2 regions of the Alsobacter sp. R-9 genome follow, and region 2 is predicted to be linked to the other one. Evidence: predicted binding sites of a transcription regulator. Region 2 holds the regulator's gene; the other holds the start of a gene.
What was found. Region 2 encodes HrcA, which represses chaperone genes, less so after heat shock. Its sites were predicted from a motif close to GTTAGCACTCNCNNNNNGNGAGTGCTAAC; they were not measured.

Region 1 (8,742 bases), on a different contig from region 2:
GGGGAGGCGCCCGCGCGGCGCCTCCCCTGCCTGACCGCGGCCGTGCGCAGAGCGACGGTGCGCCCGGCGCAGGGCTTTTCGCACCGCACAGTGCCCCGACTTCCAGTATCAAGCGGGGATGACGCTTCGCGAGCTCATCCTGCGCCACGGCGGGACCGTGGCCTTCGGCTACGGCCTGGCCCTGAGCTCGTCCTTCGGCCAGACCTTCTTCGTCTCCCTCTCGGGGCCGGGCATCCGGGAGGCCTTCGGGCTCTCCCACGGCGGCTTCGGCGCCGCCTACTCGCTCGCGACGCTGTGCTCAGGGATGCTGATGATCTGGGCCGGCGGCGTCCTCGACCGCGTCTCCACGGAGGCCTACGCGGCCGTCTCCGTGCTCGGCCTGGCGCTGGCGGCCCTGTCGATCTCGCTGGCCCCGGGCGTGGCCGCGCTGGTCCTCTCGCTCTTCGCGCTCCGGCTGTTCGGGCAGGGCATGCTCGGCCACGCGGCCATTACCAGCACCGCGCGCCTGCCGCAGGCCATCCGCGGCCGCGCCGTGGGCATCGCCACGCTGGGGTTCTCGACGGGCGAGATGGTGATCCCCGGCATCGGCCTCGCCGTTCTCGCATCCTTCGGCTGGGAGGTCCTGTGGCGCGGTGTCGCCGGCGTGCTGGCGGTCGTGCTGCTGCTCATCCTGTTGAAGGCCTGGCGCGACAAGACGGTGGAGGTCCGGCCGGTCTCCACCGTCCCGGACGCGGCGTCGCCACCGGCCGGCTTGCTCCAGCGGAGGCGGGACGTGCTGCGCGACTGGCGGTTCCTCTGCTACGTCCCGGCGATGATCGCCCCGCCTGCGATCGTGACCGGCTACTTCTTCCATCAGCGGTTGATCGGCGAGCAGGTCGGCTGGGGCCTCGAGGCGCTGGCACTGGGCGTCCCCTCCTATGCCGTCTCCGGGCTCATCTCGACCATGGTGGCCGGCTCCCTGGTCGACCGGTTCCGCGCGGTACGCATGTGCCGCTTTCACCTCAGCGGGATCGCGGTGGCGTCGCTCGCCCTGGCGCTCTGGCCCGGCACGCCACCCGCGGTGCTCCTGTTCCCCCTGATGGCAGTCTCCGCCGCCGGCAACGGCGTCGTCACGCCGGCCCTGCTGGCCGAGCTCTACGGCACGGCCCGCCTCGGCACGATCCGGGCGCTCGCGGGGGCGATCATGGTGGTCGGCTCCGCCACGACGCCCGTTCTCTTCGGCATGCTGTTCGATGCGGGCGTCGGCATCGGCGCCATCGGCATCGGCAGCGCGCTGTACCTTGCGGTGGCTTCGGCCTTGACCATCCCCATCGGCCGCGGGGTCCGTGTCAATCCAAATTGACGCTCTGCGGTGTGAGGTCTAGCGTTCGGGCATGTCCGGCCGGCCTCTCACCTATCCTGCGCCCTCGGCGGTTCTCGAACTGCTGAAGCCGATCACGTGGTTCCCGCCGATGTGGGCCTTCGCCTGCGGCGTGGTCTCGTCGGGCGTCTCGATCTCGGCGAACTGGGGCGTGGCCCTGGTAGGGGTCCTGCTGGCCGGCCCGCTCGTTTGCGCCACCAGCCAGGCGGTCAACGACTGGTACGACCGGGAGGTCGATGCCATCAACGAGCCGCAGCGCCCCATTCCGTCGGGGCGCATCCCGGGGCGCTGGGGCCTGTGGATCGCCTGTGCGTGGACGGCGCTCTCGCTCGCCGTCGCTGCAATGCTGGGGTCGTGGGTGCTCATCGCGGCTGCGCTCGGCCTCGCGCTCGCCTGGGCCTACAGCGCCCCGCCGCTGCGTCTCAAGCGCAACGGCTGGTGGGGCAACGCGGCCTGCGCCGTGTCCTACGAGGGGCTTGCATGGGTCACCGGAGCCGCCGTGATGCTCGGCGGCGCACTGCCGCCGGCCCCGGCGCTCTGGCTCGCGGCGCTCTACAGCATCGGCGCACACGGCATCATGACGCTCAACGACTTCAAGTCGATCCGCGGCGACACGGAGATGGGCATCGACTCGCTGCCGGTGATGCTCGGCGCGGACGGCGCGGCCCGTGTGGCGTGCGCCGTCATGGCCCTGCCGCAGGTGGTGGTCATCGCGCTGCTGCTGAAGTGGGGACAGCCGCTGCACGCGCTGGGCGTTCTCGCGCTCCTCGCCGGGCAGGCGGTGCTCATGCGCCGGTTCCTGCGCGCGCCGGTGGAGCAGGCGCTCTTCTACAGTGGCTTCGGCGTCCCGCTCTACGTCAGCGGGATGATGGTCGCGGCCTTCGCCGTGCGCGGGTTCTGACGCGGCACTAGCCTCCCGCGCGCTCCACCCGCAGGGTCCGCCACCGCGACCGCGCGCCGGCGCCGTCCAGCAGCACGAGCACCATTCCATAGACGCCGCCGCCCACGGCCATGCTGGCGAGGAGCCCGGCCGCGGGGTGGCCGATGCCACGCAGCGGCCAGACGGCCGCGGTCATGGCCACGAGCGCGGCGACGATTCCCGCGCATTGGCTCCAGGGCACGGGCACCGGAGCGCGGGCGGCCACGAGCACCGCGGCGAGGAGGAGCGCTCCTCCCATCGCGAGGCTGAAACCGACGGCGTAGCCGATGGGACCGAGAGCCGGGGCCAGCCCCATGCCCAGGGCGACGGTACCGCCGAGCCCGGCCGCATGGGGAAGCAGCATCGGCAGCGTCCGGCTGCGGATCTGGAAGGCGGGAGACAGGGCGAACTGGATCAGCGCCCATGCGGCGAGGCCCGGGAGCAGCGCGAGCGAGTAGGCGGCGAAGGCGCCGCGGAACGCCTGCGGCACCAGGAGCCCGTCGACGTGCGGGAGGACGAGGCCATAGCCCAGTGCCGTCGGCAGCAGCACGGCGAGCACGACGACGAGGTTCTCGCCGACCTGCCGGCGGGCGGCGTCCTGTCCGTCCGTCGTCTCCTTCCGCACGGCGAGTTGGAACAGCAGCACGTCGAGGGCCGTGGCGGTGACGGCCACGACGCGGATGCCCATGTCGTAGGCGAGGGAGAAGCGCCCTGCCTCGGCCAGCCCGGCGTCCCCCGCCACCGCGGCGCGTGTCCAGAAGGCCTGAACCATGGCGAAGCCGCCGGCGGCCATCAGTGGCACGCCGTAAAGGGCGAAGCGGGCGACGAGATCACGGCGGGCGAGGGCGAGCCGGGCGCCGGGGTCGCGCAGGCCCCGCCCCCCGAAGCCGAGGCAGGCCGCGAGCGCTGCCGTTCCCGCCGCGAGCGTCGCGGCGGCGTCGTGGGTGAGGGCGGCCGCCGGCACCATCAGCCCCAGCATCAGGCCGTTGCGGAGCAGGACGAGCCGGGCGTAGTGCGCCTGCAGGAACCGGGCCCGGGCAAGGGCCGAGACGTAGTCGAAGAGTGCGTTCAGCGTGCAGAACAGGATCGCCAGCGCGGCCACGCCCGGGTGCGCGAGAACCGCCTGTCCGGCCACAACCGCTACCAGCGCGAGTGCTCCGAGCACCCCGGCGGTCGCGGCGACGGCGGCGTCGAGCGCGGCGCGCACCGCGGGGTCCTGCCCGTCCCGGCCGGCGTGGCGGGTGGCGGCGTGGCGCAGCCAGTCGAGCGCGGGTGACGCGAGGGCGCCGGCTCCCGCGACGCTGACCGCATAGAGGCCGAAGGCCGACGGCCCCAGCGCCGCGGCCAGCAGCAGGCCGAGCGCGAAATTGCCGAGCGAGTTGACGAGGAAGCTTGCGATCAGGCCCAAATCGGCGTCCGGAAGCGGTGGCGCGGGCCGCCATCGGCCCGCCTCGTTCGCGTGCGACGGTAACCAAACCGGGTGGCGGATCGATTAAGACGGCGCGCCGCCGTGTTTTGGCGATGCGCTCGGCCTTGACAGCGCGATGGGGCCTGCCTATCTCCGCAACGCCTTTGGCACTCGCTCAGACTGAGTGCTAACAGGTCCCCGTTCAGGATCGCTTCAGCGCCGTTGGGCGCGTCGCCGAGAGGAAAGAGACACCATGAAGTTCCGTCCGCTGCACGACCGCGTCGTCGTCCGCCGCCTCGAGTCCGAGGAGAAGACCAAGGGCGGCATCATCATCCCGGATTCCGCCAAGGAGAAGCCCCAGGAGGGCGAGATCATCGCGGTGGGCTCGGGTGCCCGCGACGAGACCGGCAAGCTCGTGCCGCTCGACGTGAAGAAGGGCGACCGCGTCCTGTTCGGCAAGTGGTCGGGCACGGAAGTGAAGATCGACGGCCAGGACCTCCTGATCATGAAGGAGTCCGACATCATGGGCGTGATCGGCAAGTAAGGCTCCGGCCTGCTCGCACACGCCACCCCGTAAATCCCTGCATTAGGAGCTAAACGTCATGGCTGCCAAGGACGTACGCTTTTCCTCCGACGCCCGCGACAAGATGCTGCGCGGCGTGGACATCCTCGCCAACGCGGTGAAGGTGACCCTCGGCCCCAAGGGCCGCAACGTCGTCATCGAGAAGAGCTTCGGCGCTCCCCGCATCACCAAGGACGGCGTCACCGTCGCCAAGGAGATCGAGCTCGAGGACAAGTTCGAGAACATGGGCGCCCAGATGGTGCGCGAAGTGGCCTCGAAGACCAACGACGTCGCCGGTGACGGCACGACGACGGCCACGGTGCTCGCCCAGGCGATCGTGAAGGAAGGCGCCAAGGCGGTGGCCGCCGGCATGAACCCGATGGACCTGAAGCGCGGCGTCGATCTCGCCGTCGCCGCGGCCATCAAGGACATCTCGGCCCGCGCCAAGAAGGTGAAGTCCTCGGCCGAGGTGGCCCAGGTCGGCACGATCTCCGCCAACGGCGACTCGTCGATCGGCGAGATGATCGCCCAGGCGATGCAGAAGGTCGGCAACGAGGGCGTCATCACGGTCGAGGAGGCCAAGAGCCTCGAGACCGAGCTCGACGTCGTCGAGGGCATGCAGTTCGACCGCGGCTACCTCTCCCCGTACTTCATCACGAACGCGGAGAAGATGGTCGCCGAGCTCGAGGACCCCTACATCCTCATCCACGAGAAGAAGCTGTCGTCGCTGCAGGCGATGCTGCCGATCCTCGAGGCGGTCGTGCAGACGGGCAAGCCGCTGCTGATCATCGCCGAGGACGTCGAGGGCGAGGCCCTCGCGACGCTCGTCGTCAACAAGCTGCGCGGCGGCCTCAAGGTCGCGGCGGTGAAGGCCCCGGGCTTCGGTGATCGCCGCAAGGCGATGCTCGAGGACATCGCGGTCCTTACGTCGGGCCAGATGATCGCCGAAGACCTCGGCATCAAGCTCGAGTCGGTGACGCTCAACATGCTCGGCCGCGCCAAGAAGGTGCGCATCGAGAAGGAGAACACCACGATCGTCGACGGCGCCGGCAAGAAGAAGGACATCGAGGCCCGCGTCCAGCAGATCAAGGCGCAGATCGAGGAGACCACCTCGGACTACGACCGCGAGAAGCTGCAGGAGCGTCTGGCGAAGCTCGCGGGCGGCGTCGCGGTGATCCGCGTCGGCGGCGCGACCGAGGTCGAGGTGAAGGAGAAGAAGGACCGCGTCGACGACGCGCTCAACGCCACCCGCGCTGCGGTGGAAGAGGGCATCGTCCCCGGCGGCGGCACCGCTCTCCTGCGCGCCAAGGGCGCCGTGTCGAAGCTGAAGTCGGACAACGCCGACGTTCAGGCCGGCATCAACATCGTGATGAAGGCCCTCGAGGCCCCCATCCGCCAGATCGTCGAGAACGCGGGCGTCGAGGGTTCGATCGTCGTCGGCAAGATCGGCGAGAACAAGTCGCAGACCTTCGGCTTCAATGCCCAGACGGAGCAGTACGTCGACATGCTCGACGCCGGCATCGTCGACCCGGCCAAGGTGGTCCGCACGGCTCTCCAGGATGCCGCTTCGGTGTCCGGCCTGCTGATCACGACCGAGGCCATGGTGGCCGAGCTGCCGAAGGACAAGCCGGCCCCGGCGATGCCGGGCGGCGGCGGCATGGGCGGCATGGACTTCTGATCCACCGTCCGGTCACGGAACACAGAAAGGGCGCCGCGAGGCGCCCTTTCTCGTTTGGACGCATCCCGGGAGGCGTCGGCAGCCACCGCGGCGGACCAGGTTCGCGCGCACGCGCATCCTGCCGGCAGGCGGTGCCGGAGAACCCCTTCAGTCGGAGAGATTCGAGAGTGCGGGCGCCGGCGTGCGCGCCGGGCGCCTCAGAGCGTGCGGTCGAAGCGCAGTTCGCCGTTCTGGCCGGTGATGACGAGCTGGCCGTCCTTCACGTCCCACGTCGCGGCCGTGCGCAGGATGACCAGGAAAGCACGCTCGCGGTCCATCAGGGCCTTGTCGCAGGCCTTGCGGGTCACGGCGAGGGGGCCGACTGCGAAGCGCTGCTGCGCCAGCGGGTAGGCGGACGCGGAATAGGTATTGCAGCCGGCGAAGCCGCGGGCGCGCAGGGACTCGTCGACGATGATCGTCGGCTTGTTGTCGGCAATCGGCTTGCCGGCGAAAGTCTGCAGCGTCCACTGAGAGCCGAAGGGGAACTGCTTCGGCTTGGCGCCCTGGGCGAGGGCCGGCGCGCCTGCGGCGGCGACACCGGCTGCGGCGGCAAGGCCGAAGAGGGCGGCGCGGGCGGACGACGAAAGGCGCAGGGGCATGGTCGCGATGGACTCCGTGAAGCGGCGCGGAGAATAGACATGTCGCCCCATCGCCGCAACGCCGGGTGGCATGCTCCGCGAAGGAACATTTTTTCTCAGGCTGTCGTGATCCGGGCCCGACGACAGGGCGTAGATCAAGCCGACGTCCCCCGACGTCTCTCCCCGGCAGGCGGCATACCCCCCGTAAGCTTGCCTGCCATCTTCGCCGAGGCCGCCCTCTCCCCCGGGGGCGGCCTCTTTTTTGGGCGGAGGACCGGTGCAAGGACCAGATCCCTTCCCCGTCCTCAGCCGATTCGCCGCTCCAGCCGCTCGATGAGCGGGTTGGACGCCGTGAAGACGTAGTCGGCCTCCGCGACCGAAACGCGGGTGGCGCCCTGGCCGACGAGCCATTCCGCCAGCGCGAAGACGGTGTTCCGCGGGCACTCCAGCACGATGCGCTCGCCGAGGTCCGTTCCTGTCCACAGGCCGCGGGCACTGAAGCGCGCCTCGGCCGTCGCGATGTCGGCGGGAGTCGCCCCGGGCCACAGCGCGCGGACCTCCCGCGAGGTGCGGGCCTGCTCCTCGGCGGCGATGCGCGCGAGGATGGAGGTGACGGCCGCGCGGGCGCGGGTCCCCCACGGCGCCGTCACGGAGGCGACGAGGTTCGCCTCGCTGCGCAGCATGATGCCATCCTCCACCACCTTCAGCGCGTTGGCGGCGAGCGTGGCGCCCGTCGTGGTGATGTCGACGATGAGCTCGGCCGAGCCGGACGCGGGGGCCCCCTCGGTGGCGCCGAGGCTCTCGACGATCCGGTAGTCGGCGACGCCATGGCTGGCGAACCAGGCGCGGGTCAGGTTCACGTACTTCGTCGCGACCCGCATCTTGCTGCCGTGGCGGGCGCGGAAGGCGGAAGCCACGTCCTCGAGGTCGGCCATGCGGCGCACGTCGATCCACGCCTGCGGCACCGCCACGACCACGTTGGCATGGCCGAAGCCGAGCGGCGTCAGCAACTCCAGCTTGCGGTCGGCGTCGGGGATCGACTCACGGATGAGGTCCTCGCCGGTGATGCCGAGGTGAGCGCCGCCCTGCGAGAGCTCTCGCGCGATCTCGGAGGCGGAGAGGAACAGGACCTCGACGTCCGCGACGCCGGCGATGGTGCCGCGGTAGTCGCGGCTGCCGCGTCCCTGCACCAGCGGCAGGCCGGCGCGGGCGAAGAAGGAGAAGGTGTTCTCCTGCAGCCGGCCCTTTGAGGGGACGGCGAGGGTGAGGGGGGCGTCCAGCGACACGCTCATCGCACGGCCTCCGCGAGGCGTTCGAGCCAGATCGAGCAGCCGACGGCGGGAACGGCGCGGTCGGCGCCCAGCGTCTGCAGCAGGCGGTCGTAGCGGCCGCCGCCCACGAGCGGCGGGGCAGCGGGGCGGCGGGCGTCGCGGATCTCGAACACGGCGCCCGTGTAGTAGTCGAGGTTGCGGCCGAACGCGGCGGAGAAGGCCAGCGTCGTCACGTCGACCCCCCGTGCGGCGATGAATCCGGTGCGGGCGTCGAAGGCGTCGAGCACCGCGCCGAGGTCGAGCCCGGCCTCCGCTGCGATGGCCCGCAGGGCCGCCGATGCGGCGTCGGGGTCGCCCCGGACGGCGAGGAAGCGCGCCAGCACGGCCCGCGTCTCGGCGGGAATGCCGCCGTCGGCCTCGGCCGCGGCCTGCGCGAGGAAGCGCTCGGCGATCTCGGCGGCCGTGCGCCCGCCGACCGACGCGATGCCGGCGATCTTGAGGACGTCCTCGACGAAGGCGCGCGCCGCGCGAGGATCCTGCCCCTGCATGGCCTTGAGGAGGCCGGCATGTTCGCCGCCGGCCGCGCTGGCGTCGGCGAACTGGTCGAGCATGGCGGCGTCGAGGGTGCCCTGCGCATAGGCGCGCTTCAGCTTGCGGGCACGCGCCGGCGGCAGGTCGAGGGCGTCGAGCAGGGCGGAGAACAGTCCGACGTCGCCGAGACGGATGTCAGGCCGGGCAAGGCCCGCCGCCTCCACCGCCTCGAGGGCGAGGGCGAGGACCTCGGCGTCCGCGGCCTCGACGTCGGAGCGGCCGAAGGACTCGATGCCGACCTGCACGAACTCGCCGACCTCGCCGGGCCGCAGGCGGAACACGGGGCCGCAATAGCTGAAGGAAGCGCTGTCACCGGCGCCGGCCGCCAGCCAGGCA
Region 2 (8,742 bases):
CCGGGCGGCACTCTGGCTGGGCCGTCGCCGGGCGGCAAGGCCCCGTCCGCGCCGGGCCGAGGCGTCGTCGCCCTTGATTTTCGCCGCCCACAGCCTGATATCCCGGCCGTATCCCGCGTCGTCACCGTGAATTCGAGCACCATGACCGAGCAGAAGCCGCACGCCGAACCGTCCCCCGATACGGCCGCCCCGCAGACCGAAGGGCCTGCGACGGGAGCCGCCGCGGAGGCCGCGCCCGAGCGCGACGTCCACGCCGTCATCGAGGCCCTCGCCGCCGAGAACACGCAGCTCAAGGACAAGATGCTGCGCACCCTCGCCGACATGGAGAACCTGCGCCGCCGCACCGAGAAGGAGGTGGCTGACGCCCGCGTCTACGCGACGACCAACTTCGCCCGCGACATGCTGACCGTGGCCGACAACATGCGCCGCGCCATCGAGACGCTGGGCGCCGAGGCGCGCGACGCGGCCGAGGGGGCCTTCAAGGGGCTGCTGGAGGGCATCGAGCTCACCGAGCGCGACCTTCTGAAGACGCTGGAGCGCCACGGCATCCGCAAGATCGAGCCGAAGGGCGAGAAGTTCGACCCCAACCTGCACCAGGCCATGTTCGAGGTGCCGGACCCGTCCGTGCCCAACGGCACGGTGCGCGAGGTCATGCAGGCCGGCTTCGTCATCGGCGACCGCGTGCTGCGCCCCGCCTTGGTGGGGGTGGCCAAGGGCGGGCCGAAGCCCGCCCCCGCCGGAGAGGGCGTCGACAAGCAGGCCTGAGGGCCGGAACGGCGCCGCCGGGAGCATGCTGCGAAAAGGCGGGCTCCGGCTTTTCGCGCAGAGGATGCGACAAGGATTAAGCGGCGCCGACGCCCGTCCCGATGGGGCAGGAGACCCCCGTCCCGCCGAGGCCGCAATAGCCGCCCGGGTTCTTCGCCAGGTACTGCTGGTGGTAGTCCTCGGCGAAGTAGAACGGCCCCGCCTCGACGATCTCGGTCGTCACCGGCCCGTAACCCTTCGCTGCCAGCGCTGCCCCGTAGGCGCGCTTCGACGCTTCCGCCGCGGCGCGCTGCGCCGCCGAGGTCACGTAGATCCCCGAGCGGTACTGGGTGCCCACGTCGTTGCCCTGGCGCATGCCCTGCGTCGGGTCGTGGCTCTCCCAGAAGGTCTTCAGCACCGTGTCGAGCGACACCTGCGCCGGGTCGAACACGACGAGGACGACCTCGTTGTGGCCGGTGAGCCCCGAGCAGACCTCCTCGTAGGTGGGGTTCGGCGTCGTGCCGGCGGCGTAGCCGACCGCCGTCACGTGGACGCCGGGCAGCTGCCAGAACTTGCGCTCCGCGCCCCAGAAGCAGCCGAGCCCGACGACGATCGTCTCGAGCCCCTCCGGATACGGCCCCTTCAGCGGCCGCCCGTTGACGAAATGGCGCTCGGCGGTGGGGATCGCGGCGGCGCGGCCGGGCAGGGCCTCGGCGGCGGAGGGCAGGGTCAGGCGCTTGCGGAAGGAGAACATGGGACACCTCGTCGGATGCCTCCGATGTGGTGCGTCTCCGCCCGACCCGCGAGGCCCGTGGCGATCAGGATCGCGTGAGCGGCGCCGCAGGTCCAGCGGGATTCCCGCCCGGCGACGGCGTCTCAGCGGCGAGAGACGGTGCCGACCTCGGGTTCCCGCCCGCCGGCGGCAGCCAGCACGAGCGCGAGACCCAGCACGAACAGGACCACCACGAGCGGCCCGCGCAGCAGCGTCGTCGTCACCGGGTCCCACAGCATCGGGTGGAGCCCGGCGAGGCCCGAGCGAAGGGAGGCGAGGGCGGCGGGGGAAAGGCGCTCGACGAAGCCCTCGGCCGTCATCCAGGCGAGCCGCGAGGAGGCGATGGTGCGGGTCCCGTCCACGACGAGGGCGATGAAGGCCCCCGCGAGCAGGCAGTAGCCCAGGAAGCGGCTCAGCGACCTCAGCATTCGGGCCTCCCGATCGGTACGCGACAGCAGGGTCGCGCCGTCCGATTCGCCGCCGCCGGCGCGCCCACGGCCCAAGGGGTAGCCCCCACGCCGCCATGACGCAACGTGCCCGCGGCTCGTGCCGGGTGTGCGATATCGCACAGGGCGAACGCGGAGGCGGGTCTACCAGCGGGGCCATGCCGGCCGGCGGAGCGGGATTCGCCGGCACCGGCCCTGGGAGAGAGACGATCATGCATTCCGAAATGTCCCCCGCCGCCCTGCACGGCGCCGCCAAGGCCTGCACCGCGCTGGCCGTCACTGCCCTCGTCTGCGCCGGCCTGGCGCTCTTCGCGGCGCCCGTGCGCGCCGCCGAGAGCGCCTCGGTGGCGCGCGGCCGCTACCTCGTCGAGAACATCGGCATGTGCAGCGACTGCCATTCGGCCCGCGACGCCAAGGGCCAGATCGTCAAGGCGACGGCCCTGCAGGGCGCGCCCGTCGGCTTCAAGCCGCTGATGGAGATGCCGTGGGCCGACGTCGCGCCGCCCATCGCCGGCCTGCCCGCCGGCTGGACCAAGGCGCAGATGGCGACCTTCCTGCAGACCGGCAGGCGCCCGGACGGCTCCGAACCCCGGCCGCCGATGCCTCCCTACCGCCTGTCGAAGGCCGACGCCGCGGCCGCGGCCGACTACCTCGCCTCGCTGAAGTGAGTCCCGGGGGCGCCGCCCGCCCCTCATCTGCCTCCGCTTTCGCGGAGGCACCTTCTCCCCGCGAGCGGGGCGAAGGGACGCCCCGCCGCTGCGGCCGTTGTCTCGACCGTGTTCCGAGGCTGCCGCAGCGGGTCAGGACGTCCAGTTTCGAGCCGGAGCCGCCGGCCCTTCGCCCCGCCTGCGGGGAGAAGGTGGCCCGAAGGGCCGGATGAGGGGTCGTCGCCCCTCATCGTCCGGCGCTTCGCTCCGGGCGGCCCTGGCCGGAACCGGGGAGGGAGGAGCAGCGGCGCGACGGCGGCGCCTCACCGTCGTGGCCCGCCCCGGCATCCGCGCCGGCCAGACCTTGCAAACATGCGGACTCCCTCTTTGCGCCACATGCTCTAGAAGGGCTCCGCCGGATGCAGGAGCAGGGCATGGACGTGAACTGGGGTGACATCGTCGAGTGGATCGGCGTCGGCGTCTTCGCCCTGACGGGCGCGCTCGTCGCGGCGCGCAAGGGCATGGACCCGTTCGGCTTCGCGCTGCTCGCCACGGTCACGGGCATCGGCGGCGGGTCGATGCGCGACGTGCTGCTCGGCCAGCCCGTGTTCTGGATCGTCGACCCGACCGACCTCGTCATCTGCGCCGCCGTCGGCATCGGCACCTACGTGGCCGGCACCCGCGTCGTCGGCCTCATGGCCGCCCTGCGGCCGCGCCAGCTGCTGCTGTGGGCCGACGCGCTCGGGCTGGGCATCTTCGCCGTCACGGGGGCGCAGAAGGCGTTCTGGTTCGGCGCCCACCCCATCACGGCCGTGGTGCTCGGCACGCTGACCGCGAGCTTCGGCGGCATCATCCGCGACATCCTCGCCGGCGAGGTGCCTCTCGTCCTGCGCAAGGAGATCTACGTCACAGCAGCCTTCCTCGGCTCGTCGGCCTTCGCGATCTGCGTGGTGCTGGGCCTCGGCTACTCGATGGCCGGCATCGTCGGCTTCGTCGCCGGCTTCGGACTGCGCGCGCTGGCGATCCAGTTCGACTGGTCGCTGCCGCCCTTCGCCGCCCGCACCAGCTGAGGTCGGTGCACCCGAGAGAAAAAGCTCAGGCGAGGCAGTCGCTTGCCAGCATGACGAAGGCCCGGGCGCGGTGGCTGAGGCCGAGCCCGAGCGGGGGCAGGCCGTGCTTTTCGGTCGCCGTCATCTCGCCGAAGGTGCGGGCGTGCCCGTCGGGCAGGAACATGGGGTCGTAGCCGAAGCCGGCGTCGCCGCGCGGCGGCCAGACCAGCGTGCCGTCGACGCGCGCCTCGAACTCCTCGGTGTGCCCGTCCGGCCAGGCCACGCACAGCGCCGAGACGAACCACGCGCGCCGGTCGGCGGGCTCGAAGGCGTCGCGCTCGCGCAGCGCCGCCTCGACCTTCTCCATGGCCTGGGCGAAGTCCTTCGACGGCCCCGCCCAGCGGGCCGAGTAGATGCCCGGCGCGCCGTCGAGCGCGCCCACGCAAAGCCCGGAATCGTCAGAGATCGCAGGCAGTTTCGCCGCCAGCGCCGCCGACAGGGCCTTGATCTTGGCGTTGGCGATGAAGGTCGTGCCGGTCTCCTCCGGCTCCGGAAGGCCGAGCTCGCCCGCCGACACGGCGTCGACGCCGTGCGGCCCGAGGAGGTCGCGCATTTCGGCGAGCTTGCCCTTGTTGTGGGTGGCGATCACCACCCGGCCCGTCAGTCGCCGCGCCATGCCCTGCTCCGTGTCGTGTCGAGGTCCCGGGGCGGCTCCGTGGAGCCGTCCGCGCCTGGTGTCCGCCGGCTCAGCCGACCGCGAGCTTCTGCAGTTCGACGAGGCGGCCGATGCCCTTGCGGGCGAGCGCCATGAGGGCGAGGAACTGCTCCTCCGAGAAGGGCTTGCCCTCGGCCGTGCCCTGCACCTCGACGATGCCGCCGGTGCCGGTCATGACGAAGTTGGCGTCGGTCTCGGCGGCGGAATCCTCGGCGTAGTCGAGGTCCAGCACTGGCACGCCGCCGGCGATGCCGCAGGAGATCGCCGCCACGTGGTCCTTCATGGCCGTGCCCGACAGCATGTTGCGGCCGCGCATCCACTGCAGGCAGTCGTGCAGCGCCACCCAGCCGCCGGTGATGGCGGCGGTGCGGGTGCCGCCGTCGGCCTGCAGGACGTCGCAGTCGATGACGATCTGGCGCTCGCCGATGGCGGAGAGGTCCACCACGGCGCGCAGCGAGCGCCCGATGAGGCGCTGGATTTCCTGCGTGCGGCCGGAGGGCTTGCCGGCGGTCACTTCGCGGCGCGTCCGCTCGTGCGTGGCGCGCGGCAGCATGGCGTACTCGGCCGTCACCCAGCCCTTGCCGGTGCCACGCAGCCACGGCGGCCCGCGCTCCTCGAGGCTCGCCGTGCACAGGACGTGGGTTTCGCCGAACTTCACCAGGCAGGAGCCCTCGGCATAGCGCGCGATGCCGCGCTCGAGGCTGACCTTGCGCAGTTCGTCGGCAGCGCGCTTGGAGGGTCGCATCAGGGGATCCCCGTGTTCCGGCGCCCGCCGCGGGCGTCCGCGGCTCGCTTCTAGAGCAGGATGGCGCGGGGCGGAACCGCAAATGCGCGCGAGGTGCGGCAGGCTGGTCACGTTCGCCCGCAGAGGTGCCGCTCCCCTTTTCCCCGCAGGCGGGGAGAAGGGACGGACCGGCGGCGGCGCGCCGGTGTGGCGGGGATGCGACGACGAAGCGGAGGACGGGCTCGCCTCGCCGCCTTGATCGCAACGCCCGCCATCCCCACACTCTAGCGCACGGCAGCGTTAGGGCGCACGGTGGAGGGCATGAACAGGCCTGAGTCGAGCCAACCGGGACGCAGCGCGCTGGTCGACATCAACGAGCGGTCGCGCGAGATCTTCCGGCGCATCGTCGAGAGCTACCTCGCCACGGGCGAGCCGGTGGGCTCGCGCAACCTGTCGCGCATCCTGCCGATGACGCTGTCGCCCGCCTCGGTGCGCAACGTCATGGCCGACCTCGAGTCGGCGGGCCTCATCTACGCGCCGCACACGAGCGCCGGGCGCCTGCCGACCGAGGCGGGCCTGCGCTTCTTCGTCGACGCGCTGCTGCAGGTGGGCGACGTCTCCGCCGAGGACCGCTCGCGCATCGAGGCGGAGGTGCGCGCGGCGGGGCAGGGCAAGACCACCGAGGGCCTGCTGTCGGAGGCCGGCGCGCTGCTGTCCGGCCTGTCGCGCGGGGCCGGCGTGGTGGTGACGTCGAAGGCCGCCAAGCGCCTGCGCCACATCGAGTTCGTCCGCCTCGACCAGACCCGCGCGCTGGTCGTCCTGGTCGGCGACGACGGCTCGGTCGAGAACCGCCTCGTCGACCTGCCGGCGGGCCTGCCGGCCTCGGCGCTGGCCGAGGCCTCGAACTACCTGCTGGCGCGCATCCGCGGCAAGACCATCGCCGACATCGCCGCCGAGATCGAGACCGAGCGCAAGCGCGCCGAGCAGGAGCTCGACGTGCTCACGGCTCGGCTCGTCGAGAGCGGCCTCGCCAGCTGGGGCGGCCCCTCCGAGGGGCGCCAGCTCATCGTGCGCGGGCAGGCCAACCTGCTGGAGGACCTGCACGCCGCCGAGGACCTCGAGCGCATCCGCCTGCTGTTCGCCGACCTCGAGACGAAGAAGGAGGTGATCGACCTCCTGACCCGGGCCGAGAGCGCCGAGGGCGTGCGCATCTTCATAGGCTCGGAGAACAAGCTGTTCTCCCTGTCGGGCTCCTCGCTGATCGCCGCGCCCTTCCGCGACGCCAGCCACACCATCGTCGGCGTCGTCGGCGTCATCGGCCCCACGCGGCTGAACTACGCGCGCATCGTACCGATGGTCGACTACACCGCCCGCGTCGTCAGCCGCCTGCTGGAAGGCAACCGCTAGCGCGGCGGGGCGAGCCCTCCACCGCTGTCGTCCGACGCCCAAGGTTCCCGTCCGCTCCGGCCCTCCGACCATCCTCTGGCCCGCCGCCAGCATCCCGGCGTGCAGCCTCTCCCGCCGTCATCCCCGGCGCGCCGAAGGCGCGGGAAGGGGATCCAGGCCAAGCTGCGGCGGTCACGCGGGGTCCCCCGATCCCTTGGATCCCCTTCCCCTCCGCGGCTGCGCCGCTCCGGCCGGGGATGACGGGGAGGGGGCGGTGACGGGCCGAGGGTCCTGCAGGCGCCCCTCATCCGGCGCAGCGGGCGCGGGCTGTTACCCGCTCCCGCATTCCTTGAGGCACGAGCCGGGCAAGCCCGGCGCGTGCGCGTCCCCTTCTCCCCCCAGGCGGGGCGACGGGGATGCCCTTGACGCCCATGGCAGCTCATGATAGGAAAATAAACCGATAGTTCACGATCCCATTGTCGTCTGCCTGCCGTTTCCCGTCGTCAATTTTCCCCAGAGGCCGTTGCGATGTTCGTCGATTGCCACACTGTCCGCCCCTTCCCCGATCCCGTGATCCTGACGCCGGCGCAGGTCGCAGCCCTTCTGGCGGGCGATGCCCCGTCCGGCACGCCGACGGGGGAGGCGGCCGTCGACGCGGCGGGCGGGGCCATGGCGTCGGGGACGCCGGAAGGCGCCGGGCCGGCGGCGGTGGTCTCCGGCGCGCCGGCCCCCGCGCCCGAGTGTCGCTTGGAAAACCGCGGCGCGGCTGCTATTTGCCCCCGCATGACCGCGCACCCCATCGACAACATCCGCAACTTCTCGATCGTCGCCCACATCGACCACGGGAAGTCGACGCTCGCCGACCGGCTGATCCAGTTCACCGGCGGGCTGTCCGAACGCGAGATGGTCGACCAGGTGCTGGACTCGATGGACATCGAGCGCGAGCGCGGCATCACCATCAAGGCCAACACGGTGCGCCTCGACTACAAGGCGAAGGACGGCAAGTCCTACATCCTCAACCTGATGGACACGCCCGGCCACGTCGACTTCGCCTACGAGGTGTCGCGCTCGCTGGCCGCCTGCGAGGGCTCGCTGCTGGTTGTCGACGCCTCGCAGGGCGTGGAGGCCCAGACGCTCGCCAACGTCTACCACGCGCTCGACGCCAACCACGAGATCGTCCCGGTCCTCAACAAGATCGACCTGCCGGCGGCCGAGCCCGACCGCATCAAAGCGCAGATCGAGGAGGTCATCGGGCTGGACGCCTCCGACGCGGTGCCGATCTCGGCCAAGACCGGCCTCAACATCGAGGCGGTGCTGGAAGCGATCGTCACCCGCCTGCCGCCGCCCACCGGCGACGAGAAGGCGCCGCTGAAGGCCCTGCTGGTCGACAGCTGGTACGACGCCTATCTCGGCGTCGTCGTGATGGTGCGCGTCGTCGACGGAGTGCTGCGGAAGGGCTCCGACATCACGATGATGGGCACCGGCGCCCGCTACGAGGTCGACCGCATCGGCGTGTTCAAGCCGAAGATGACCGACGTCGAGCAGCTCGGCCCCGGTGAGGTCGGCTTCATCACCGCGCAGATCAAGCAGGTCGCCGACACCCGCGTCGGCGACACCATCACCGAGACGCGGCGCCAGACGGCCGCCGCGCTGCCGGGCTTCAAGCCGGCGCAGCCGGTGGTGTTCTGCGGCCTCTTCCCGGTGGACGCGGCGCAGTTCGAGGACCTGCGGGCGGCGATGGGCAAGCTGCGCCTCAACGACGCCAGCTTCAGCTACGAGATGGAGAGCTCGGCGGCGCTCGGCTTCGGCTTCCGCTGCGGCTTCCTCGGCCTGCTGCACCTCGAGATCATCCAGGAGCGGCTGGAGCGCGAGTTCAACCTCGACCTGATCGCGACCGCCCCGTCGGTGATCTACAAGATCGGCATGAAGACCGGCGAGGAGATCGAGCTCCACAACCCGGCCGACATGCCCGACGTGATGAAGATCGAGGAGATCCAGGAGCCGTGGATCCGCGCCACGATCCTCACGCCGGACGAGTATCTCGGCGGCATCCTCAAGCTGTGCCAGGACCGCCGCGGCTCGCAGGTCGACCTCAACTACGTCGGCAAGCGCGCCATGGTCGTCTACGACCTGCCGCTGAACGAGGTGGTGTTCGACTTCTACGACCGGCTGAAGTCGATCTCGAAGGGCTACGCCTCCTTCGACTACCACCTCACCGACTACAAGCCCGGCGACCTCGTGAAGATGTCGATCCTCGTC

Region 1: the regulator HrcA is predicted to act here: its motif matches at 3,851-3,879, upstream of groES (co-chaperone GroES).

What each region holds. Positions count from the first base shown of each region.
Region 1 is NZ_JBTSWJ010000006.1:264,273-273,014, reverse strand. It holds gene ACX9GQ_RS12315 (MFS transporter) at 119-1,342, shown strand; gene chlG (chlorophyll synthase ChlG) at 1,374-2,261, shown strand; gene ACX9GQ_RS12305 (lipopolysaccharide biosynthesis protein) at 2,269-3,687, opposite strand; gene groES (co-chaperone GroES) at 3,941-4,231, shown strand; gene groL (chaperonin GroEL) at 4,290-5,927, shown strand; gene ACX9GQ_RS12290 (META domain-containing protein) at 6,125-6,565, opposite strand; gene hisG (ATP phosphoribosyltransferase) at 6,850-7,836, opposite strand; gene ACX9GQ_RS12280 (ATP phosphoribosyltransferase regulatory subunit) at 7,833-8,742, opposite strand, start outside.
Region 2 is NZ_JBTSWJ010000003.1:157,886-166,627, forward strand. It holds gene grpE (nucleotide exchange factor GrpE) at 142-765, shown strand; gene msrA (peptide-methionine (S)-S-oxide reductase MsrA) at 842-1,498, opposite strand; gene ACX9GQ_RS06245 (hypothetical protein) at 1,621-1,944, opposite strand; gene ACX9GQ_RS06250 (c-type cytochrome) at 2,175-2,630, shown strand; gene ACX9GQ_RS06255 (trimeric intracellular cation channel family protein) at 3,044-3,679, shown strand; gene rdgB (RdgB/HAM1 family non-canonical purine NTP pyrophosphatase) at 3,705-4,334, opposite strand; gene rph (ribonuclease PH) at 4,405-5,118, opposite strand; gene hrcA (heat-inducible transcriptional repressor HrcA) at 5,419-6,504, shown strand; gene lepA (translation elongation factor 4) at 7,267-8,742, shown strand, end outside.